2 regions of the Chromohalobacter sp. HP20-39 genome follow, and region 1 is predicted to be linked to the other one. Evidence: predicted binding sites of a transcription regulator. Region 1 holds the regulator's gene; the other holds the start of a gene.

The links. Region 1 encodes FliA, which starts transcription of late flagellar genes. Its sites were predicted from a motif close to CTAAAGTTNNNNNNNNNNCNGCCGATA; they were not measured.
Region 2: RVY79_RS00465 (putative motility protein) is a predicted target of FliA. The motif match lies at 8,339-8,365, and genes of this name have one in related genera.

What each region holds. Positions count from the first base shown of each region.
Region 1 is NZ_JAWHTP010000003.1:436,614-448,626, forward strand. It holds gene flhF (flagellar biosynthesis protein FlhF) at 1-78, shown strand, start outside; gene RVY79_RS08700 (hypothetical protein) at 86-523, shown strand; gene RVY79_RS08705 (flagellar protein FlhE) at 520-951, shown strand; gene RVY79_RS08710 (RNA polymerase sigma factor FliA) at 1,088-1,786, shown strand; gene RVY79_RS08715 (GGDEF domain-containing protein) at 1,790-2,779, opposite strand; gene RVY79_RS08720 (membrane integrity-associated transporter subunit PqiC) at 2,890-3,543, opposite strand; gene pqiB (intermembrane transport protein PqiB) at 3,540-5,180, opposite strand; gene RVY79_RS08730 (PqiA/YebS family transporter subunit) at 5,173-6,567, opposite strand; gene RVY79_RS08735 (calcium/sodium antiporter) at 6,803-7,777, shown strand; gene RVY79_RS08740 (ArsA family ATPase) at 7,790-8,731, opposite strand; gene RVY79_RS08745 (cory-CC-star protein) at 8,776-9,072, opposite strand; gene RVY79_RS08750 (carbon starvation protein A) at 9,059-10,816, opposite strand; gene RVY79_RS08755 (cytochrome ubiquinol oxidase subunit I) at 11,139-12,013, shown strand, end outside.
Region 2 is NZ_JAWHTP010000001.1:94,734-106,746, reverse strand. It holds gene RVY79_RS00500 (RimK family protein) at 1-1,480, opposite strand, end outside; gene RVY79_RS00495 (GNAT family N-acetyltransferase) at 1,632-2,198, shown strand; gene RVY79_RS00490 (YajQ family cyclic di-GMP-binding protein) at 2,201-2,686, shown strand; gene RVY79_RS00485 (AMP-binding protein) at 2,817-4,385, shown strand; gene RVY79_RS00480 (YbaN family protein) at 4,602-5,081, shown strand; gene pepN (aminopeptidase N) at 5,236-7,875, shown strand; gene RVY79_RS00470 (hypothetical protein) at 7,972-8,265, opposite strand; gene RVY79_RS00465 (putative motility protein) at 8,412-8,615, shown strand; gene RVY79_RS00460 (hypothetical protein) at 8,667-9,278, opposite strand; gene RVY79_RS00455 (HpcH/HpaI aldolase/citrate lyase family protein) at 9,324-10,094, opposite strand; gene RVY79_RS00450 (Lrp/AsnC family transcriptional regulator) at 10,176-10,670, opposite strand; gene RVY79_RS00445 (2-isopropylmalate synthase) at 10,825-12,013, shown strand, end outside.

The sequences.
Region 1 (12,013 bases):
CGACGCAGTCCCGAAACCCTTTTGCATGGCTTGATGCACTTGCTGACGGCGCATGCGGCGCTGTCACAGGCATCGTGAGGTGACGATGAGCGATCAAGCGGCGGGATTGCGGGCCTATGCGAGTCAACGGCGTGACAAGGCGAGTCTGGTGACGATCGGCCATCCGTCGCCTCAGGCGGTGACGGCGACCTGTGAACGACTTGAATCACTTAGTGGGCTTGCCTGGGAGACCTTGCCTCTCGCCGTCGGTGAGGTGACAGCCGGCCAGCGCGCCTCGCCACACTGGGGCATCTGGGTTGCCTCTGGCGCGGAAGGCCTGCAGCGCGCCTATCGCGAACTCAAGCAGTGGTCGCAGCGTGAACGCCTGCCGCGACTGTTGGTGATACGTGATCCGGCCAGCGCGGGTGACATGCCGCTTGGCAACTTGGTGGACACGGCACGCCGCTTCCTGGCGGTCGAGCTGGTCGTGGAACCCGCTGAGTGGCTGGCGCAAACACGTCCCACGAACGAGCGTCGCTCATGACATCCTGGGGATGTGTTCTGGTCGTGATGGCTGTGCTGAGTGCCGCGCTGGGCGTGACACCCAGCGCAAACGCCGCCGAAGCCGGCAGCTGGGCGGTGACACTGCCGCGAGGTCCGCTGTTGACGACACCGGGACGTGACGAGCGCACGAAGCCCCTGCGTCCGCCTACGTCCCAGCTGGTCGGCAATGGTCGCATCACGCGGGTATCCTGGCGCTACGCCATGCAGGAGACGCACGCAGTGCGGGCGTGGTTATGCCATCCACGCGGTTGTGTCGAATTGGCGACCCGGCGTGGCGCTACCCAAGCTCTGGAGGGGCTGTCTGCTGAAGGGCCCTTTGTACTGCGTTTCCGGTGTGCCGCTTCTGCAAGCGCAGCGGGTCCTGGCGTGCGCATCGAGAATCTGCAGTTAATCGTGAATTACCACTGATTGGTCGCGGCAGGGATGAATTCGGGAAAAGGCCCATCTAGCGAGGGTTATTCCGGCCTTGGGCATCGGGCCGGAAGCTCGATAATGTCAGCGGGCGTCGCGTCGAGCGTCGACCCGAACATCCGAGGCGATAGAGATGTATACGGCACAGGGCAAAATCGACCAACACGCATTGCTGGAGCAATACATGCCGCTCGTGCGGCGTCATGCGCTGGCATTGCAAGTACGCTTACCGGCCAGTGTCGAACTCGATGATTTGATTCAAGCCGGCATGGTGGGGTTACTCGATGCGCTGGAGCGCTTCGATACCGCCCAGGGGGCGAGTTTTTCCACCTTCGCCAACCAGCGCGTGCGCGGCGCGATGATCGATGAACTGCGCAGTCGCGACTGGATGCCACGCAGCGTGCGGCGCAGCGTGCGGGCGCTGGATCAGGCAGTACACAAGCTCGAACAGTCGCTGGGGCGTGCCCCGGACGAGCGCGAGATCGCCAGCGCGCTGGATATGAGCGTCGATGAATATCATCAGTTGCTGCTGGATGCCAATAACGGCTATCTGCTGGGCTTCGACGAGGTCGTGTCCGAGCTCGGCGAACCACCAGGGGGCGAAACCGCCCCGGCGACTCCGCACGAGGCATTGCTGAAAGGCGATGCGCGCACGCATCTGGTCGAGGCCATCGAGCAGTTGCCCGAGCGTGAAAAGCTGTTGCTGGGGCTTTATTACCAGGAAGAACTCAACCTCAAGGAAATCGGTGCCGTGCTCGGGGTCAGCGAATCGCGAGTATGCCAATTGCATAGCCAGGCCGTGGCACGTCTCAGGGGGCGGCTCGCGGCCTGAGGCTCATTCTTCCTCGTCTGCGGCGGTTACGGGCAACGGCTGTAGCATGACCGTACGGTTGCGACCGTATTCCTTGGCTTCGTAAAGTGCCTCGTCGGCGCGCTCGAACATGGCCTCCGCGCTCAGTGCCGGCTGATAATAGGTGGCGCCGATGCTGATCGTCAGCGTCAACCAACTGCCATCGGCGAGTCCGATAGGGGTCGCCGACACTGCATGTCGCACACGCTCGGCGATTTCCACGACTCTTGTGTCGGGAATTGCCATCAGGATGCAGAATTCCTCGCCACCGTATCGTGCCACGGCATCGTCGTCGCGGAGTTGTTCGGCGAGACGGGATGCGACGACTTTCAGCGCCTCATCACCCCACTGATGCCCATGGGTATCGTTGATATCCTTGAAGTGATCGATATCCGCGATCATCAACGCGAAGGGCGTGCCATGCCGTGCCTCGGTCATGAATTCCTCGATGGCCTGCTCGAAGCCGAATCGGTTGAGCAATCCTGTCAGCGCATCCTGGCTGATCATCTCCTCGGCCTCGGCGAGCTTGCGCTTTACCTTATGCAGATGGTCGAGATAGGGCCGCCGGTCGCGTAACACCACGATCAGCGAGGTAGCGTCGGTGTCGCGCATCGGCACAAGGGTGATCTCGACCGGCGTATCGTTATGCAGCGTCAGGTTGTGTCGCAGCGTGTCGCCTTGCTCGGCAAGCTCTTGGCGGATGCGCCGCTGCAAAATGCGTCGATCGCTGGAAAGAAACCATTGCGGCAATCGCGAGCCTTTGATGGCGGCACCTCGCGCGTCGATCAGGTGGCGCGCGGCGCTATTCCATTCGTAGATACACAAGCTTCCGAAATCGCACACCAGAACGCCGTCGGGCCAGCTATCGACCAGTCTACGCAGACGTCGCAAGGCTTTGTGCGTATTGATCGAGACACCATGGTCACCCAGCAGGCCTTCGGCATTTTCGGCTTCCGGTATCCGTGAGAAGGGCATGGGAAAAGTATCTCATGGTAACAATGGCGGAAGCGATAATGGGGGCCGGGCGGGGCGAGTACAAGGATCATCCCGCTATAAACGTCGGCCTGCTTATAACGTTCGCGGCGTCAGTGTGTCTCCGTCTTGACCTCCACCTCTGCCAGGGTCTCAGCCAGGCGGTCGCCGAGAGTCTTCCAGGCCGCGCCCAACGCCCTTACCAGGGCGGGGTAGCCATCGTCTTCCAGCGGGCGCGCGATCTTGAAGGACTCGCGTGACAGCGTGCGGTCTTGATCGTCGCGGATACGCCACTCGCCGCTGACCACGGCCATGCCGTCGTCGCGGCCCTGGAATCGGTCGACGTCGAGCTGGACATGCAGCGCCGGCGAGGGCGCCGCAGCGGGCTGGCCGCGAAGTAGCACCTCGGCATTGGGCAAGGCCTGAGCGAGATGTCGGCGCATGCGCTCTTGCAACTGGCGAGCCAGGGGCTCGGCCCAAAGATGGTGGCGGGCCTGGTGGATACGAAGTTCACCGAGTTGCATGACGATGCCGCCGTCCTTCAGGTAGCTGGCCATGTTGGGTGGCGCGAGCCATACGCTCCCCCTGAAGTTGCCGGCGACGTCGACATCTTTTACTTCGCTGGGCAACGTATAGCGGGATTGCTCGATGCCTTGGCTGGCACAACCGGCCAGCACCATCGTGATAAGCCCCAGCCCGACGATGACGAGAAGTCGTATCGGGCGTACCAGGCGTCGACTACGGTCAAAGGTCGTCTCGGTCATCATTGCGGGGCCTTCGGTTGCGGATCTGGAATGTCTTTGCTCTCAAAAATCAAGGCGTTGGGCTCTTCGCTCAATGTACGGGCGAAGGGTTGCAGGTCGCGCATCAACGATTCGAGTCGCGAGAGGGTATCGTTGAGTTCGCGATAACCCTGCGAGCCGGGGGAGAAACCCTCTAAGGTCTCACGGGTCTGACGTAGCGTGGCGTTAAGGTTTTGCGGCAATTGGCGAGTCGCGGGATCGTTCAGTAAGGCATCCACGGAATTGGCTATCTCGTTGACCTGACGCATCGTTGCCTGTGTCGTCGAAAGCGTCTTGTCGAGCGAGTCAAGGATCGGTTCGACCTGCAACTCGTTGAGTTTATCGAGCAGGTTTGCGACCTTCTGTTCAATTTGGGCAAAACCACCGGATGTCGTGGGAAAGACCTGCTTGCCTTCAAAGGTCAAAGGTTGATAAGCAGCGGGGTCCTCCTTGAAGTTTAGGTCGACGAACAAGGCGCCGGTCAATAGATTGCCGGCCTTGAGCGTCGCGCGCAGGCCGTGTTTGAACATGCCTTGTAAGCGTTCGCGCCACTCGTCGGCATTGAAGTCTGCCTGAATATCATCGAAGCGTTGAGGCTCGATGCGAATCAAGACCGGAATCGCAAAGCGATTCAAGGTATCGGGCTGCGGTGCGGAGAAACGCCATGGCACCGCCTCCACTGTGCCAACGCGCACCCCTCGATACTCGACCGGATCCCCCTTGCCGAGGCCACGAACGGTATCGTCGACGAGCAGCACATAGTCGAGATAACGATCGAAGGTCCCTTCACGGGCGCTCTCCCTGTCGCTGAATAATTGATAGGTGGCGCCTGGCTCGGCGGGTTGCCCCATCTTGACGTCTTCGGGGACCCCAAAGGTCACACCGCCACCGATGAGTGACTCTATTGACTCGACATTGACCTGGAAGCCCTGGGAATTCAGGCTCAGATCGATGCCGGACGACACCCAGAAGCGCGTGGTATCGGTGACCAGTACATCATAGGGTGACTGAATGTAGAGGCGGTGGCGCATTTCCTTTTCTTGGGGGTCGAATTCGGTGTTTTCCACGCGTCCCACGGTGAAGCCCTGATAGGTGATGGGGTCGCCGGTACGCAGGGAGCTTCCCACTTGACTGACCAGGTTGATGCGAATGCCTGGCGCATCGGGAGGGGCCACGGGGGGCTGGTCGAGCACATCGAAGTTGCGTTGAGACTCGTCGCTACTGCCAGGGAGGAGTTGTATGTACGCCCCTGAGAGCACGGTCCCCAGGCCACTGATGCCTTCACGGTCGATACGTGGCTTGACCACCCAGAAGCGTGTCTCGTTATTGAGCATGCGTTCTGTGTCGGGTTTCATGCGCGCGGTGATCACGGTGTGTGACATGTCGTCGGAGAGCGCCACTTCCTCGACGCGGCCGACTTGGACATTGCGTGTCTTGATCAATGTCTTGCCTGCCTCGATACCCTCGGCGTTCTTCATTTCCAAGGTGATCGTCGGCCCCAGGCCGGAAAAATTGTCGTAAAGCATCCACATGCCGATGAGGACCGCCACCAGCGGTACGATCCAGATCGGCGAGAGGCGCCGGCGATATTGGCGGGTCGCGCGCTGTGGAGCATCAGGCATCGTCGGGTTCCTTGCGTGTTGAAGCTGTTGCGGTGCGCCGTGTCAGACGAGGTCGCCACGTGCGATCCGGGCGTTCAGGGAGCTCATCCCAGATCATGCGCGGGTCGAAGCTATTGGCTGCCAGCATGGTGATCACCACGACGCTGGCGAAGGAGAGGGCGGCAGGCCCCGGCGTGATCGATATCAACTCGCCCGCGCGGATCAGCGCGACGAGGATGGCGACCACGAAAACATCCACCATCGACCAGCGGCCGATGAACTCGGTGATGCGATAGAGGCGCACGCGGGTGACATTGCTGAGTGGCTCGCCGCGATGACGTACCGCGTAGCACAACCAGCCGAGTGCGAGGATCTTGCCGATGGGCACCACCACGCTTGCAGTGAAGATGATCACTGCGATGGGAATGTCGCCGTGCTGCAGAAACAGCATGACACCGCCGATGATGGTCGAAGGCGATGTGTTACCCAGCGATGTCGTGCTCATGATCGGGTAAATGTTCGCCGGAACGTACATCACCACCGCAGCGAGCAGCAAGGCCAGCGTGCGCTGTCGGCTGCCAGGTGTCCGCGCATGAAGCGTTTCCCCGCAGCGTCGGCAGCGCCCGCGCCCTTGTGTATCGAGACGATTGACCAGCCCGCAGGTCGCGCATCCGCTCAAGCCTTGCGGCGTTGCGGGCTCGCCCGAGCGGGCGCCTTCCGGTGCCAGGGGCTCGCTGGCCAGCGCGAACCACATCCAGTCGGTGTCGATGGACTGGGTGGTGAGCAGCAATAGCAAGGCATAAACGCAAAACGTCCAGAACGAGAGCCCCAGGCTGACATCGGCCATACCCGCGACCTTGATCAGACTGACCAGCGCCGCGATGACGAAGACATCGGCCATCATCCAGGGCGTCAAATGCTCCAGGGCACGAGCGATGCCGCGCGAATGGGGCAGTATGCGGCGCCCCATGAGCCCTAACGAGAGCCAGGTGACGCCACACAAATAGACCACAGGCAGAATGATGACGGTCAGTAGCACACAAATCGCCACCAAGGGTTCATGGAAGCCGACTAGCGTCGAGGCGGTGTCAGTCAGCTCGATGCGGTTGGTGACGCCGCGGGCCTCGAAACTAATGAAGGGAAAGACGACCGACAGCATCAGCATGATCAAGGCGGCGATGGCCAGTGCCAGGCTACGCTCGGCGGGTTTGTCATGGCGCGTGGCTAGCGTATGGTCGCAACGTGGACAGTTGGCTTTCTGGCGTGGCTGCAAGGGCGGTAGTGCCACCAGCAGGTCGCATTCGTGACAGGCGCGCAGACGGCGCCGAGAATGGCGCGTCGTCGCCACCGGCGTCGCCGCGTCGCATGGCGAGTGATGAGGCGCTTGTGACGAAACGTTATCTGCCAAACTCAGTCTCGCTCATGGGTTCATGGTGCCGAATGATGCATGCACTATAGCAATTCGGCGCGGTGTCGTTCCGACAGACTTTTGCCTGATAACATCAGCAGCGCGGACAGCATACATTCACTTACGTATGTTTGTCAGTAGCGTACTCAGTGGATTGCGTTAGAATAGCGCGGCATCGCGATAACATGCATGACACGACGACATTCAAGGACAACGACATTCAAGGAGAAGTATCGTGCTGATGGCCATCATCGCCGTAGCGTTGGGGTTGGCGGTTCTGGTATGGAGCGCCGACCGGTTTGTCGATGGCGCGGCGTCGACCTCGCGTCATCTGGGGTTGCCACCGCTGTTGATCGGCATGGTGGTCATCGGCTTCGGCACCTCGGCGCCGGAGCTGATGGTCTCGGGGCTTTCCGCCTGGGCAGGCAATCCCGGCCTTGCACTGGGTAACGCCTATGGCTCTAACATCGCCAACATTGGCTTGATCGTGGGGTTCGTGGCACTGCTCAGCCCCCTGACCATGCACTCGCAAGTGCTGCGTCAAGAGTTGCCACTCTTGATGCTGGTGACGGTGGCATCGCTATGGTGCCTGCAGGATGGCAGTGTGTCGCGGGTGGATGCGCTGTTGCTGCTGGCGATGCTGGTGGCCTTTCTGGTGTTCAGCATCATGCGGGGGCGTCAGCAGGGCAGTGACACGCTGGCCGACAATACCACCGCCAATCTCGATACTCAGTCGATGACGCTCAAGCGTGCGATCACCTGGACGCTGGTGGGACTGGTCATGCTGATCGTCAGTTCACGCTTGCTGGTATGGGGCGCGGTGGATATCGCCTCGGCATTCGGCGTCAGCGATCTGGTCATCGGCTTGACGGTGGTCGCCATCGGGACCTCGTTGCCGGAGCTTGCCTCCTCGATCAGCGCGGTGCGCAAGAACGAGCATGATCTGGTGCTCGGCAACGTGGTGGGTTCCAACCTCTTCAATACCCTCGCCGTGGTTGGGCTGGCGGGGATCATCGATCCGATCGACGTGGATAACGCGGTCGTAGTGCGTGACTGGCCGGTCATGGCGGGCTTGACCCTTGCGCTGACCGTGTTCGGCATCGGCTGGAAGGGCCAGGGGCGAATCAACCGCCTGGAGGCGGCCTTGCTGTTGGCAACGTTTATTGCCTATACGACATGGTTGGTCGTGTCGGTCATCGGCGGGCGCTAAAGAGCGCGTGAATCAGGCGTGCGCTTGCCACGGCGAGAGCACGCCAAGGGCGTCGCTGAGAGGCCGTAGATCGTCGATGGAGGCTGGGGCGTGGGGCTGATGTTCGATGCGTATGCATGTGCGGTCCGCGAATGACGTCTCGAGCTGCTCGATCCACGGGCGTTGTTCCTCGCGCCAATTGGCGAGCCACTGGCTATCGACCGTCGTGGGCAGGCATTTGTTGATGACCACCGCGCCCACATGCAGGCCATTGGCTTCCAGCAGGTCACGCGTGCGAGCGGTTTCCAGCGCCGGCAGGCGTTCCGGGTTAGCGACCAGAATCATCGCCGAGTGCGCAGGGCAGGTCAGGTGTTCGCGAGCGGCGGCGAGGCGTCCGCGTCGGCGCATCAGCGCCTCTTGGATAGGGTCGTCGACGACCTCGCCATCCCCCAGCCAGGCCTTGTAATCGCTGCGCACCTTGTGGCGACGCTGCATCAAGCCGTCCACCCAGGCGCCCATGATCTCCGGCAATGCAAGCAAGCGCACGGTATGGCCGCCTGGCGCGGTATCGAAGATCAAGCGGTCGTAGTGTTGCCCGGTATCGAGTAGCAAGCCGACCAGGGCGTCGAACAGAGCAGCTTCTTCGGTGCCCGGTGCGTGACGGGCCAGATCGAGCTGGCGGAAGACCGCCGCGCTACGTTCACCGCTCACCATGGGCTTGATGGTGTCCTTGACCTGGTCCAAATAACGCTTGGTTTCATGGTCAGGATCGAGTTCGACGACATCCAGGCCGGGGCGCATGCGTGTCGGTGTCGGGCCGGGCTGGCGACCGAATAGATCGGCCAGGTTGTGGGCCGGGTCGGTGGACACCAGCAGGGTGTTCCATCCGGCATTCGCGCAGCTCAGTGCGTAGGCGGTCGCGCAACTGGTCTTGCCGACGCCGCCCTTGCCGCCGAAAAACAGGCTCTTGGCCATATCGGCTATCTCTCCTCGGTTATGCCACGCGTCATCGGCGCCGCTCAGCAACAGCGAAAACCATCCAGGGGCGAGCGGGGCATGCCCTGGCGCTGATGCCACTCGTGAAAGCGGTCCAGCATGTAGGGATATAGCTCCAGGGTCATGTCGCCGACGGGGTTGGGAATCCCCATCATGTCGCAGAAGCACAGCAGCATGAAGAGATCTTCTTCATCCTGGAGTTCACGGATGATTTCACGCCGGTGCTGAAGGCTCAGCACCGAATCGTAACCCTCGATGAGTCGTTTGACCCGCGTCCGCCAGCCGGCGGACGCGGTACGTTCGTCATCAGCGCGACTCATCGGAACTCGGCTGTTGTTGCTGCGTAGGGACGCCACCCTGGCGGAAGCTGCGTGAAGCCTCGAGCAGAATCCATAGCGTGAAGACCATGATCAAGCTGCCGAAGGTGAACAGCAGCAAGTTGCGATCGGCATCGCCGAAGCCCGACCAGGTGAAGATCACTTGTTGCCCCATGGCCCATAGCGTCATGACCAGCAGGAACAGCATCGGCGCCAGCGTGAACACCACCGGACGGCCCTGACGCTTGAGCCATACCGACACCAGCATCAGCGTGATACCGGCCAGCAACTGGTTGCTGGTGCCGAACAGCGGCCACAGTAGATAGCCGCCGGATCCGAAGCCGTTGGGGCCTTCTGGCAGGATCACCAGCGCGGCACTGGAGATGACGGCGATGCTGGTCGCGACGTGCTTGCGCGCGATCACTGGCATGCCGTACTCGATGCCCAGTTCGGCGATGATATAACGCATCAGACGCACCGCGGTATCCAGCGTGGTGGCGGCGAAGCTGACCACGATCACTGCCACCAGGGTCGAGCCCATGTGCTCGGGAATGCCGAGGTTACCGGCGAGCTGGCCAGCACCTTTCACGAAAGAACCGAGCCCGCTGGAACCGGCCGCCGAGAAGCTCGAGTAGGTGGCGGTGAAATCCGCACCGGACGCGAACAGCGTGCCCACGGCGATGATCGCGATCATCGCCAGCATGCCTTCGCCCAGAGCGCCGCCATAGCCGATCATGCGGGCGTCAGTTTCCTTGTCGAGCTGCTTGGATGTCGTGCCCGAGGCGACCAGACCATGGAAGCCGGAAATCGCCCCGCAGGCGATGGTGATGAACAGCAATGGATACCAACTGATATCGGCTTCGCCATTGACGCTGGGTGCGGTCATCTCCGGTGCTCCGAAGAATAGCCCCAGATACAGCAGAGCCAAGCCGACCACTAGCTGGTGCGAGTTGATGTAATCACGCGGCTGCAACAGCTTCCAGACCGGCAGCGTGGAAGCGATGTAGACATACACCATCAGCACCACGATCCATACCAGGAAGGCCATCGACGTAGCATTGAAGCCACCCACGACCGAGGCTTCGGCACCGCCGAACCAGCTGACCAGATCGATTTGCAGCATGGGGATCTCGCTGGCCAATAACGCGGCGCCATACATGACGGCGAGGGCGATCACCGAAGGCAAGAGCATCGATCCCGAGTGGCGGTAGACGCGATAGCCGATCCACACCGCCAGAGGAATCTGGATGAACACCGACAGCACACTGGCCGGGAAAGTGATGAACAGCTTGGCGATGACCCAGGCGAAGACCGCGTTGACCATCAATACCAGAATCAAAATGATGAACAGGAACAGCAGTTTGGCGCGCTGGCCGATCAGCTTGTTGGCCAGCGTACCGATGGAATGGCCCTTGTGGCGATTGGAAAGCACCACCGCGCCGAAGTCATGCACCCCGGCGGCGAATACGGTCCCCAGCACGACCCACAGGATGGCCGGCAGCCACCCCCAGTAGATGGCGATGGCGGGCCCCACGATGGGGGCTGCGCCAGCCACCGAGGTGAAATGGTGTCCCCACAGGATCCATTTGTTGGTGGGCACGTAGTCGACGCCATCTTGATAGGCGTGCGCGGGCGTTTGGAAATCGGGGTCGAGACGGTAGATGCGTTCGGCGATGAACTTCGAATAGAAACGATAGCCCATCACGAAACACACAGCGCCAAAGATGGCGATCCAGATAGCGTTCATGAGTGATCCTTGTCGAGATAGGTCATGCGGGGCGCCGACCGTATTTTTTGATGCGGCTACGCTACCAAAGAGGGATGGTGTTTTCCGTTAGACGAACGGTGCAGAACAAAGGCCCTGCGACATCGGCGCGCATGCGGCAATTTGCCTTGCGGCAACGCGACACATACCAAACCCAGTCATAGCGCTTTTTAAGGCTATATAAACCCTCTACGATGTAGGGGTATTGGAAACGCAACAATAAGATCCAGGCGGCGGGCCGTTTCCGGCTATGACCCCCTCATTCCGATGACATTTCGACTACGTGGGCTTCAAGGAGTCAGCCATGGCGCTAGATCCGATCCTCCTGTCGCGATTGCAGTTTGCATTCGTGGTTTCCTTTCATGCCATCTTCCCGGTCTTCACGATCGGTCTGGCGTCCTATATTGCCGTACTGCAGGGCCTTTACGTGTCCACGGGCAATCGCGTCTGGGATCGCCTCGGCCTGTTCTGGACCAAGGTGTTCGCCGTGGTCTTCGGCATGGGGGTGGTGTCCGGCATCGTGATGGCGTTCCAGTTTGGTACCAACTGGAGCAACTTCTCGCAGATGGCGGCGAACTTCATCGGCCCGATGCTGAGTTACGAGGTGGTCACGGCGTTCTTCCTCGAGGCCGGCTTCCTGGGGGTGTTGCTGTTCGGCCGTCATCGTGTCTCGCCGGCGGTACACTTCTTCGCCGCGTTGATGGTCGCCGTGGGCACCTTCATCTCGGCGTTCTGGATTCTCGCCACCAACAGCTGGATGCAGACCCCCGACGGCTACGAGATCCGCGAGGGCGTGATCCATGTGACCTCCTGGGTTGATGCGATCTTCAACCCGTCCTTCCCGTACCGCTTCACGCACATGGCGCTGGCCGCGTTCTTGACCGGCGGCTTCGTGGTGACCGGGGTCAGTGCCTGGTTTTTGCTGCGCGGGCGTGAAGTCGATGCCCACAAGCGTGCGCTCTCGATGACGCTATGGCTGTTGTTGATCCTGGCGCCGCTGCAAGCTTACGTCGGTGATGAGCACGGTTTGAACACGCTGGAACACCAGCCGATGAAAATCGCCGCCATGGAAGCTAACTGGGAAACCCAGTCGAACGTGCCGCTGTTGCTGTTCGCATTGCCGGACCGCGATATACAAGGCAACCATTTCGAGATCGGCATTCCCAATGGCGCGAGTCT
Region 2 (12,013 bases), on a different contig from region 1:
CGGCCGCGTGGTGTTCCATTCGTGCCAGGAAGACATCCATGACGCGTGTGTACAATCGTGAACCAAGATAAGCGTCCTCGACACCGGCATCCAGATTGGGGTTGTCGTTGACCTCGATGACCACGACCCGCTCGCCGATTTGCTTTAGATCGACCCCGTAGAGGCCATCGCCGATCAGGCGCGTGGCCTTCAATGCGGCCTTGAGAATCGACTTGGGTACGTCCGATGGTGGGTGCGTGGTGAAGCTGCCGCTACGCACCTTCGGGCGTGAGTGATCGTAGATCTGCCAGTGCCCGCGTGCCATGTAGTAGCGGCTGGCAAACAGGACCTCGCCATCCAGAATGCCGATGCGCCAGTCGAAATCGGTGGGCAGCCATTCCTGCAGCAACAGCAGCGCGGAGGAGGCGAATAGGCGCGAGGCCTGTTCCTTGAGCTCGTCGAGCGAGGTGATCTTGACCACGCCTTTCGAGAACGCGCCGTCGGGCACCTTGAGCACCATCGGGAAGTCGAGGCTGGTGACCTTGTCCGACAGCTGGACCAGGTCGTCGCGACTCAGGAGTACGCCACGCGGCGCGGGGACGCCACGTGCACCGAGCAGTGCATGCAGGTAGATCTTGTTGGTACAGCGCAGGATCGACTGAGGGTCGTCGATAACCACCAGGCCTTCGTGCTCGGCACGCTTGGCCATGCGGTAGGTGTGATGGTCGAGCCGCGTGGTTTCGCGAATGAACAAGGCATCGAACTCGGCCAGACGGCCTTCGTCCTTGCGGGTAATGAGGCTGACATCGATGCCGCGTCGCCGACCGGCGCGAATGAATTGCTTGAGTGCGCTCTTGTTGCTGGGCGGCATGGCCTCCTGGGGGTCAATGAGGATCGCCAGGTCGAAACGGTAGCGACGTCGCGCCTTGGGCGTGCGCCATACCTTGCGCGAATGACGGTTCAAGGCCGCCGCGAAACGGTCCTGGTCGCTTTCCTGCAAGGCATTGAGGGCCAGGGGCTTCAAGCGCATCAGGCGCCATGTTCCATGACGTTTTTGGAACTTGGCTTCCAGCAAGGGGCACGGCAGACGCTCGAAGAGGCGCCGGGCCAGGCGCCCCAGGCCGTCGTGGTCGGATTCGCCGAACAGCACCGTCAGGCTTAGCTCATCGCCGCTCAGCGCGCCGCGTTTTTCGAGATCGCGCATCATGGGTTCCAGCGATTCGAGCTGAAGGTCGATCAGTGCCTTGCGTGAAAGCTGGTTGAGTGTTTCGACAGAGGGCAGGACACGCTGACCGCGCGCCTGGGCGAGCAACGAGACGTAGTACCCCGTTTCCAGGTAGTCGAGCCGTCGGCAGAGGTTGATGACATTCGTGGCATCGCGTGTCTTGTCGGGCGCGGCCGACTCCAGGGCCAGAAAATCGGCGGCGCTGATGACGTCATCGCTGGGATAGTAGGGCAGCCAGTCGTCGAGGCGGTCGACGACGATACGCAGGCGGGACATAGACCTTCCTTGTGAAGAAAAACCTCAATCGACCTTGAAGCAAGCGTGTCGAGAATGTGCTGTGGACTGCGTCTCGACAATAGCCTCGCCTTGAAATAATTTCTATACACGATTCGCGCCATCCTGTTCGCGCCATTCTGGAGACATTTGCATGTCCTGCTCCCTGCGCGCCGCCACCGTCACCGACCTCGATGCACTCTGCCATCTTGAGGAAATATGTTTCGATGGCGACCGCTTCACACGCCGTCAACTGGCCTATCTATTGGCGCGGGCCAACGCGTATACGCTCGTCGCGTATGCCACGCCGGGCGACGAAGTGGTCGGCTATGCCACGCTGCTATTCCGGCGCAATAGTCGCTTGACGCGTCTTTATTCGTTCTGCGTGGCCCCGCAAGCCCGCGGCGGTGGAGTAGGACGTGCCCTGATCGAAGCGCTGGAGCGTGAGGCCAGGCGGCGTGACATGACGCGCCTGCAACTGGAAGTGCGTGCCGATAATCGCGTTGCGTTGGGGCTTTATCGGCGCATGGGATTTTCCGTGCTGCGCTGGCTCGAAGGCTATTACGTCGATGGCTGCGCGGCCTGGAAGATGGACAAAGCGTTGCCTTCGGCGGGGCAGGCCCAGGTACCACAGGACAAGCTGGGCGAAGGGGAAAGCCGGGACGATGAGTGTCGTGAGCATGCTAGAATCGCGCCCGATCTTAGCCCAGCGAGGAAGTGAACATGCCATCTTTCGATATCGTTTCCGAGTTCGACAAGCACGAGGCCAGCAACGCCGTCGATCAAGCCAATCGCGAGATCCAGACCCGTTTCGATTTTCGGGGCGTGACCGCGAGCTTCGCCTTGGAGGGCGAGACGGTGATCCTCGAAGCCGAGGTGGATTTTCAGCTCAAGCAGATGCTCGATGTGCTGCGCAACAAGCTCATTGCCCGTGGCATCGATGCTCGCTGCATGGACATCAAGGATCCCGTCACCAGCGGCGTGCGTGCCCACCAGGACGTAGTGCTAAAGCAGGGGCTGGAACAGCCGGAGTGCAAGGACATCGTCAAGCGTCTGAAGGAGGCCAAGCTCAAGGTGCAGGCACAGATCCAGGGCGACAAGGTGCGTGTCACCGGCAAGAAGCGCGACGAACTGCAGCAGGCAATCGCCTTGTTGAAGAGCGATGCCGGCCCTGAGCTGGCCCTGCAGTACACGAATTTTCGCGATTGAAGAGGATTCGTCCCGCTACCTTGATACGCATCATCCTTGTGGTCGGCTAGCGTTGCCACCCATGTCTGTGCGCTCGATCCTGTCGCTAAAACAACCGCGACAACACAATAAGACGAGCGACAGGAGAACGATGATGTTTGATCTGGGACGCGGCTTTCTTGCCACGGTCGAGCGGCGCCCGCACGCCGTTGCCATCAGCGATGGCGAGATGCACAAGACCTACGCACAGTGGTATGCGGACATCCAGAGCGTGGCGCGCCACCTCCGGCGGCTGGGGCTCGTCAAGGGTGACCGCCTGCTGGGGGCCATGCACAACCGCTGGCAGATGGCCACCTTGTACTGGGCTTGCCAATTCGCAGGCATCATCGTCACGCCGGTGAACTGGCGTTCGACGACCTTGGATATTCGCTACTACCTGAAGAACTCGGGCGCCGGGGCCATCGCCTATGACGATGCGACCGCCGAGGCGGTGCAGGGGTGCGCCGAGGCGCATCAAATACCGCGGATCGTGGTCGGCGATGTAACGCCCCTGGGGGCGATTGCCTTCGATTCGTTGCTCGGATCGACCGGCGAAACACTGCTGATGGCGACGCCCGACGATTACTCGATGATGCTTTACACCTCGGGGACCACCGGCAGACCCAAGGGTGTACCGCGCCGGCATCGTGTCGAGCGGGCCGCGACGGCCGCGTACGTAGCCCAGAATCTGTATCGTCACGATGAGACCATGCTGGGCGTGATGCCGCTTTATCATGCGACGGGCGTGCGCGCGTTGCAGGCGATGGCGATGGTGGACGGGCGTTTCGTGTGCATTCCCAAGTTCGAGCCAGAGGCGACGCTCGAAGCCATCGAGCGTGAGCGAGTCACCAGCCTTAACCTGGTACCAACGCTCTATCATATGCTGCTCGAAGCGCCGGGATTCGCCCCGCATCGGGTAGCCAGCATCGACAAGATAGGCTTTGCAGGCGCGCCCATGAGCGCGGGCTTGATCGCGCGCGTCGAGGCGGCCTTCCAGCCGAGTCTGTTCGTCAATCAGTATGGTTGTTCGGAACTCTACGCATTGACCGTCGACCAGCATGCCAACCATAAGCCTGGTTCATCGGGACGCGCGGCGCTCAATCAGCGATTGCGGGTAGTCAAGGTGGGCGCCACGTCACCGGAGATGTGCGTGCCGTCAGGCGCGGAAGGCGAAGTCATCGCCGACATGAACGGAGACGAGGCCTTCGAGGGTTACTGGCAGTGTCCCGAGGCCGATAGCAAAGCCGTCAGGGACGGCTGGTACTTCACCGGGGACACCGGGTATTTCGATGACGAGGGAGATTTGTTCGTCACCGGGCGCGTCGATGATCTGATCAACTCTGGTGGCGAAAACATCAGTCCGCTGGAAATCGAGAACGTGCTGTCGTTGCATCCGCAGGTCGAGGAAGTGGCGGTAGTGGGACTGCCAGACGACAAGTGGGGCCAGGTGGTGACGGCGTTCATCAAGGCGCGTAGCGCCATCGATGAGCGGGAGCTCGGGCGTCATTGCCTGGACGCCGGGCTGACGCGTTTCAAATGCCCACGCGGCTACCGTTTCATCGAGGAGTTGCCCAAGTCGCCGGTGGGCAAGGTCTTGCGTCGCATGCTGCGTGTCCCGTCGACTGCGACGCCTAGTGTGCAGGGAGCGCCGACCCGGGAGGCCAACGCCACCATGGGATAATGCCGAGTGCAAGATGAGGGTCGCGGGACACATGACCGGGCGCTGCTGAGACCGCGTCTTGGTCTTGGCCCCTTGCTTTGCGCTAGAATGAATTCACGTGTCCAGTTCTTGGCGATAATCGCCTCGATAGTAAGGGACGATTTCTCCTGGATACGCTATTCGGGCTTCAATGAAAGAGGTAGCGTCGGGCTTCGCTACGCCTGCCAGCGATCTCGCGTGAAGTCCGGCGTTTCCCTCTATCACGGCAAGGTGGCGCAGCGCATGTACGATATACGCAAGCTATTGTTCATCTGCTTGGCTGGCGTCAGCTTCTCTCTGGGCGTGATCGGATTGTTCCTGCCGGTCATGCCCACGACGTGTTTCATGCTGGTGGCGGTCTGGGCGGCTTCGAAAAGCTCACCGCGTTTCGCCAACTGGATTCGTCGTCATCCGCGCTTTGGCCCTTCCATTCTCGCCTGGGAGCGAGAACGCGCCATTCCCCGCCACGCCAAGTGGATGGCGTGCGTCATGCTGGCTGTCTCGATGGGCGTGATCGCTTTCACGGTCGATTCCCTCGCGCTGCGTGTGGCGTTGATCATTGGTCTGACGGGCATTGCGGTGTGGATTTTGACCCGCCCGACGCCGTCGTTGGGACGCTGCCCGGTGTTGTCCTCCTTCGAGGAGTCCTCTTCCAGCCAGCGCCAGGAGTCTCGCTGAGCGCGTGATAGAAGTGTGATGAGCGCAGCGTTGCCCGCACTTTTGAGCCGACTCCACCGGACACCGTACAATGCTTGGCATGTGCCTCGCGTTTTGTGTGCGAGGCGGTGTCTTGGGGGCGAGTGTATGCCCCGATCTCAAGGAGCGTCGATCGATGTCCGAACCGCAAGCGACTCATCTCAAGGATTACTTGCCGCCCGCCTATCGGGTGACGCATACCGAGCTTACATTCGACCTGGCCCCCTCGGCGACGACCGTCACGGCGCGCCTGCATGTCGAGCGCCACCCTGCGCGTGAGGCGGGGCTCCCGCTGCGTTTCGCCGGCGACAAGCTGTCGCTGGTGCGCATCGCCGTGGATGGACAGGAGTTGGAAGCCGATGAGTACGAAGTCGATGACGAGGGCCTGACCATCGCTAGCGTGCCGGAACGCTTCCTGCTGGACACCGAGGTGTCGATCGACCCCGCCGCCAACACCGCCCTCGAAGGGCTTTATGTTTCCAGCGGCATGTTCTGCACTCAGTGCGAGCCAGAAGGCTTTCGCCGCATCACCTTCTATCCCGACCGCCCGGATGTGATGGCGACCTTCTCCACCACGGTGGTAGGCGACAAGACCGAGGCACCGGTGCTGCTCTCCAACGGCAACCCAGTGGAAAGCGGCGAGCTTCCGGGTGGCCGGCATTTCGTCACCTGGGAAGACCCGCACCCCAAGCCGAGTTATCTGTTTGCGCTGGTGGCCGGGAAATTGGAAAAGGTCGAAGACCGCTTCACGACCATGAGCGGACGTGATGTCACGCTGCAGCTTTGGGTCGAGCCGGAGAATCTCGACAAGACCGCGCATGCCATGGCCTCGCTCAAGCGCGCCATGCGCTGGGATGAAGAGACCTACGGCCGTGAATACGATCTTGACCGCTTCATGGTCGTCGCCGTCAACGACTTCAACATGGGCGCCATGGAGAACAAGGGGCTCAACATCTTCAACTCGGCGGCGGTGCTGACGCATCCGCAAACCGCCACCGATGCGGCCTTCCAACGGGTGGAAGGGATCGTCGCCCACGAGTACTTCCATAACTGGTCGGGCAACCGCGTGACCTGCCGCGATTGGTTCCAGCTCTCGTTGAAGGAAGGCTTCACCGTCTTCCGCGATCAGAGCTTTTCCGCCGACGTCAATTCAGCACCGGTCAAGCGCATCGAGGACGTCTCGTTCTTCCGTACGGCGCAGTTCGCCGAAGATGCCGGCCCGACGGCACACCCCGTTCGGCCCGATCATTACATCGAAATTTCCAATTTCTACACCCTGACGATTTACGAGAAGGGTGCCGAGATCGTACGCATGCTGCGTCATCTCCTGGGGTGGGAGTCGTTCCGCCAGGGCTCGGATCTGTACTTCGCGCGTTTCGACGGTCAGGCGGTAACCATCGAGGATTTCGTCGACTGCATGGCGGAAGTTTCCGGGCTCGATCTGAGCCAGTTCATGCGCTGGTATTCCCAGGCGGGTACGCCGGAGATCGACGCCCATGGCGAATACGACTACGCCAAGTGCGAGTATCATCTGCGGCTCTCCCAGCGCACGCCACCCACTCCCGGCCAGGCGGAAAAACAGCCGCTGCACATTCCGGTGCGCATGGGGCTGGTGGGCACCAAGTCGGGGAACGACATGGCGTTGACGCTGGACGGTGAGTCGCTGGGCCACGAGACAGTGCTACACCTGCGCGACACAGAACAGACCTATGTCTTTACCGGGATTGAAGAAGCGCCGACGCCGTCGCTGCTGCGCGGTTTCTCGGCACCGGTCTATCTGCGCTATCCGTATTCGCGCGAAGAGCTATCGTTCCTGCTGACCCATGATGCGGACGATTTCAACCGTTGGGATGCGGGACAGCGGTTGACCATGCTGGCCCTCGACGACCTGATCGCGGCGCATCGCAATGGGGTTGAAAAGGTCATGGATAGCCGCGTCATCGACGCGTATCGGCGCCTTTTGACCACCGAGACCGACGACAAGGCGGTGCTTGCCGAGATGCTGACGCTTCCCTCCGAGGCCTACATCGCCGAGCAGCAGCCGATGGTCGACGTGGATGCCATCCATGCAGCGCGTGTCTTCGTCAAGCAGTCGCTTGCCACGGCTTTGCGCGATGAGTTCCTGGCCATTCATGAAGCCCATCGGAGCGACGAGCCCTACGCGCCGGAGCCGGATCAGATCGCGCGGCGTCGGGTGAAGAATGTGGCGCTCGAATACCTGATGAGCATCGAGGACGACGAGGGTGTGGCACTGGCCGAGGCACAGGTCGTTGCCGAGGACAACATGACCGATGTGCGCGCCGCCTTGACGCTGCTGGTACACAGCTCGCGCAGCGACATCGCCGAGCCGGCGCTCAAGGCATTCGGCGAGAAGTGGGCGCATGATCCGCTGGTGATGAATCAGTGGTTCACCATCCAGGTCACGCGTCCGCAGGAGGATGTGCTGGAACGCGTCAAATACCTGATGGCGCATCCGCTGTTCTCGCTCAAGAACCCCAACAAGGTGCGCGCGCTGATCGGTGCTTTCGCGGCGCAGAACCGCGTCAACTTCCATCGCCTCGACGGCGAAGGCTATCGCTTGCTGGCCGATGTGGTGATCGAACTCAACAGCCTCAATCCCGAGATCGCTGCGCGTATCATCACCCCGCTGACGCGCTGGCAGCGTTTTGACGAGCAACGTCAGGCGTTGATGAAGGCTGAGCTCGAGCGCATTCGTGCCGAGGAACTCTCACCCAACGTCTTTGAAATGGTCGAGCGGGCGCTGGCCGAGGCCTGATAGTCGACGTTGCAAGAAAGTAACGCAAAACGCCGCTGCCTTGGCAGCGGCGTTTTGCGTGGGTGGGTGTCGTATGAGCCGTTGCAGCAAAGCGCCTCAGCGGATGAGCCAGCCGAGCACCAGCAAGCCGAGGAACAGCCATACGAGACCGCCGACGAAGCCACGCCGGAGAAGCGCGCGAATCCCCCTGTAAAGCATCCACACGCCGATGATCAGCACCATCAGGTTGATGAGCGAGGAGGAGACGCCCAGCGAACCGGCGAGGCCGTCGAAAAACCGCTCGATGGCTACCCCCAATCCCGCGAACAACGCCGATAGGGCATCGACGATGACGCGCAAGGCATCGCCGAGAAACTCGCCGAGCCAGTGGAAGAATCTGTCGATCTGCATGTCACATCCTTTTTGTGAGCGTGCTTATGTGGGCGTGGCGCCCATGTGCTATTGAGTGCATGGTTGTGGATTGCGAAAGTTTATCGGGAGTCGGCCGATAACCAAAGAGCGTAAAGCGCATTCATTCACTTGAAGGGAGAAGCTTCATGGATTCATCCGTGAATGCAGCAGTAGGCGCTGCGATGGCGTTGCAGCAGCACAACGCCGCTCAGGAGTCGCAGATGAGCCTGCTCAAGGAGTCGCTCAACAACCAGGCGTCACACGTGTCGCAACTGATGGAAGCGGTTTCCCCCCAGCAGTCGCTGGCCGTGACGGGCACTGTGGGTACGCAAGTCAATACCTACGCCTGAGCCTAGGGGGACTGGTCAAGAATGCCGTGGCGCCAAGCGTCGCGGCATTTTTCATGGCAGTGAGAGCCCGTCGTTGATCCCGCGCAGGCGCTGCATGGCGTGGTTGGGAGAGAACGGTGGCTTGCGCGGGGGATCGTAGACCTCGCCGCGGGTGCCGTTGACGATCAGGTCGATGGCATAGCAGGTGTCGTCGATTACAGCTCGGTAGCCCGTAATCTGTTGAAAGTGGCTCATGCCGGCGTCATCGAGCGTGAAGGCCTGGAAATCATGGCCATCGATACGCGCCGTGGGCTGTGAATGAGCGTTGGGTGGCGGTGTCAGGCAGTTGGAGATCGCGTCGACATCGCGGCTCGCGCCCATACGCCAGTGTGCGGTCGTGACGTCGTTGGACCCCGGCAGTGCCAGCGTAATCAGACGCTCGCCAGATGCTTCATCCGCAATCTGCCAACTGCCGGTATCGAAGTAATCCGATTGTGGCGCGGTGACGCGCTCGAGCGAGGCATCGGCGCGTAGTGTGACCGGGTAGGGTGCCAGCGTATAGTTCGTGGTGTCTTCGTTGGCTGGAATAGACGGCGTTTCACGGGGCCCGGGCGTGCAAGCCGCAAGCGATATGGCGGCTCCGAGCGTGGCTAATATCGTGGTGGCGATGAATATCCGTTTCATGCGCGCATTTCCTTGTGTAATAGCGAACATCTATACCGTATCAGTCTATTGGTCGCCCTTGTAGCGTGACACGGTCTCCTTGGCGGCCTGATGCAATAGGCTGATGTCGATACCCACGGCGATGAAGTCGAATCCCCAGTCGGCATAGCGTCTGGCGTCCGCCTCGATGGGGGCCAGGATGCCGGCGGCCTTTCCTGCGGCGTGAGTGGCGTCCAGTGTGTGTCGAATCATTGCCTGGACCTCGGGGTGATTGGGGTTGCCGATATGCCCGATGTCGGTGGATAGATCGAAGGGGCCGACGAACACGGCGTCGATGCCGGGGGTGGCGGCGATGGCCTCGGCATTGTCTACTCCGCTGCGGGATTCCACCTGCACGATCAGGCACAGCTCTTCATGAGCCGTCGCCATGTAGTCTTCCACTTCCCCCCAGCGCGTGGCGCGCGTCAGGCCACCTCCCACGCCGCGAAAACCCTGCGGCGGGTAACGTGTGGCGGCGACCAGTTGAGCTGCCTGCTCGGCGTTATCGACCATTGGAATCATCAGCGTCTGGGTGCCGATGTCGAGCAATTGTTTGATCAGCGCCGGATCATGGTTGACGGTGCGTACGACCGGGGCACAAGAGTAGGCGGCCACGGCCTGCAATTGAGCGAGGATAGTTGGCACGGTGTTGGGCGCATGTTCGCCATCCACCAGCAACCAGTCGAATCCCGTGGTTGCGAGGATCTCCGTGGCGTAGCCAGTGGCGAAACCGGCCCAGCATCCATAGCGTGTATCGCCGGTCAATGACGCCTTGAAGAGGTTGCGGGGCAGTTGCATGGCGCGTGTCCTTTTCTTTAGATGACTATTGCATACAAAAAACGTAACAGTCTTTCGAGTCACCGGCTATTGCACCAGCGTCTAATACGCGGGGACGGGGCGGTGCTCGAGAACTCGGCGCAGGACGAAGCTCGAGTGCGCGCCGGTGACGCCTTCGATACGCGTGATCTGATTGAGCAGCAGATTCTGGTAGTCATCCATGTCATGGACCACGACCTTGAGCTGGTAATCGGCCTCCTGGCCGGTAATCAGCAGGCATTCCTGCACCTGGGGTAGTGCCGCGACCTTGGCTTCGAAGTTGGCGAAACGCTCCGGTGTGTGGCGATCCATGGAGATATGCAAGAGCGCTGTGAGGCTATGCCCCAGCCGTTTGGCATCCACCAGGGCACGATAGCCAGTGATCAGGCCGTTGTCTTCCAGGGCACGCACACGCCGCAGGCAGGGTGAAGGCGACAGGCCGATGCGCTCAGCCAGTTCTTGATTGTTGATACGCCCATGACGCTGGAGTATATCGAGTATCTGGCGGTCATAGCGGTCGAGCGTCCTCATGTCGGCTGGCGTGCTATCTTTTGGCATTATCACTCTCTTTTAGGTTTTATATTGGAATTATATGCTAAAAATTAGCTTGGTCGAGGCTGAGTTTGCAATCGCCTGCGGGCTGGGGCGGCGTAGAATGTGATCATTGCCGCACGCAATGGGCTCGTTCATTCATTTTCACAGGACTGTTGTCATGAGTTGCTTCGACCATCGCAAGTATCGCCCGGCACCGCGTGTGCCTGCCTTCGACCGCCAGTGGCCGGATCGCGACCTGGCGGCGGCGCCGACCTGGGTCAGCGAAGATCTGCGCGATGGTAACCAGGCGCTACTCGAGCCGATGAGCGTCGAACAGAAGCAGCGTTTGTGGCACCAGATCATCAAGGTCGGCATCAAAGAGGTCATGGTCGGCTTTCCGTCGGCCAGTCAGCCCGATTACGATTTCGTGCGCTGGCTGATTGAGGAGGACCAGATCCCCGACGATGTGACCATCGCGGTATTGGTGCAGTGCCGCGAGCATCTGATCGAGCGGACCTTCGCGTCGCTGGTGGGTGCCAAGCGCGCTATCGTACATCTCTACAATTCCACCTCGACCGTGCAGCGTGAGCGCGTGTTCGAGATGGATCGCCAGGGCATCGTCGATATCGCCGTTCAGGGGGCGAGCTGGGTCAAGGCGCATGCCGCGCGTTATCCCGAGGTCGAGTGGCGCTTCGAATACACGCCCGAGAGTTTCTCCAGCACCGAGATCGATTTCTCGCTGGCGATCTGCGAGGCGGTGATGGATGTCTGGCAGCCGACGCCGGAGCAAAAGTGCATTCTCAACCTGCCCACCACGGTCGAGGTGGGCGGCCCCCATCATCATGCCGATCAGATCGAGTATTTCTGCCAGCATATTAGCCGCCGTGACAGCGTGATCATCTCGGTGCATACGCATAACGATCGCGGCGGTGCGGTGGCATCCGCCGAACTCGCCTTGCTGGCCGGCGCCGAGCGTGTCGAAGGCACGTTGCTGGGCAATGGCGAGCGCACCGGCAATATGGACATCGTTACTCTGGCGATGAATCTCTACAGCCAAGGCATCGATCCCGAGCTCGACTTGTCACGTCCCGACGAGATCATCGAGGTGGTGCAGGAATGCACCGGTATTCCCATGCATCCGCGCCATCCCTGGGTGGGGGAAATGGTCTACACCGCGTTTTCCGGCAGTCACCAGGATGCCATTCGCAAGTCGCTCAAAAAGCAGCAGTCGGACGAGCCGTGGCAGGTGGCGTACCTGCCGATCGATCCGCGCGACATCGGGCGCGATTACCAGGCGGTCATTCGCGTCAACAGCCAGTCCGGCAAGGGTGGCATGTCGTTCCTGCTCGAACGTGATTACGGCATCA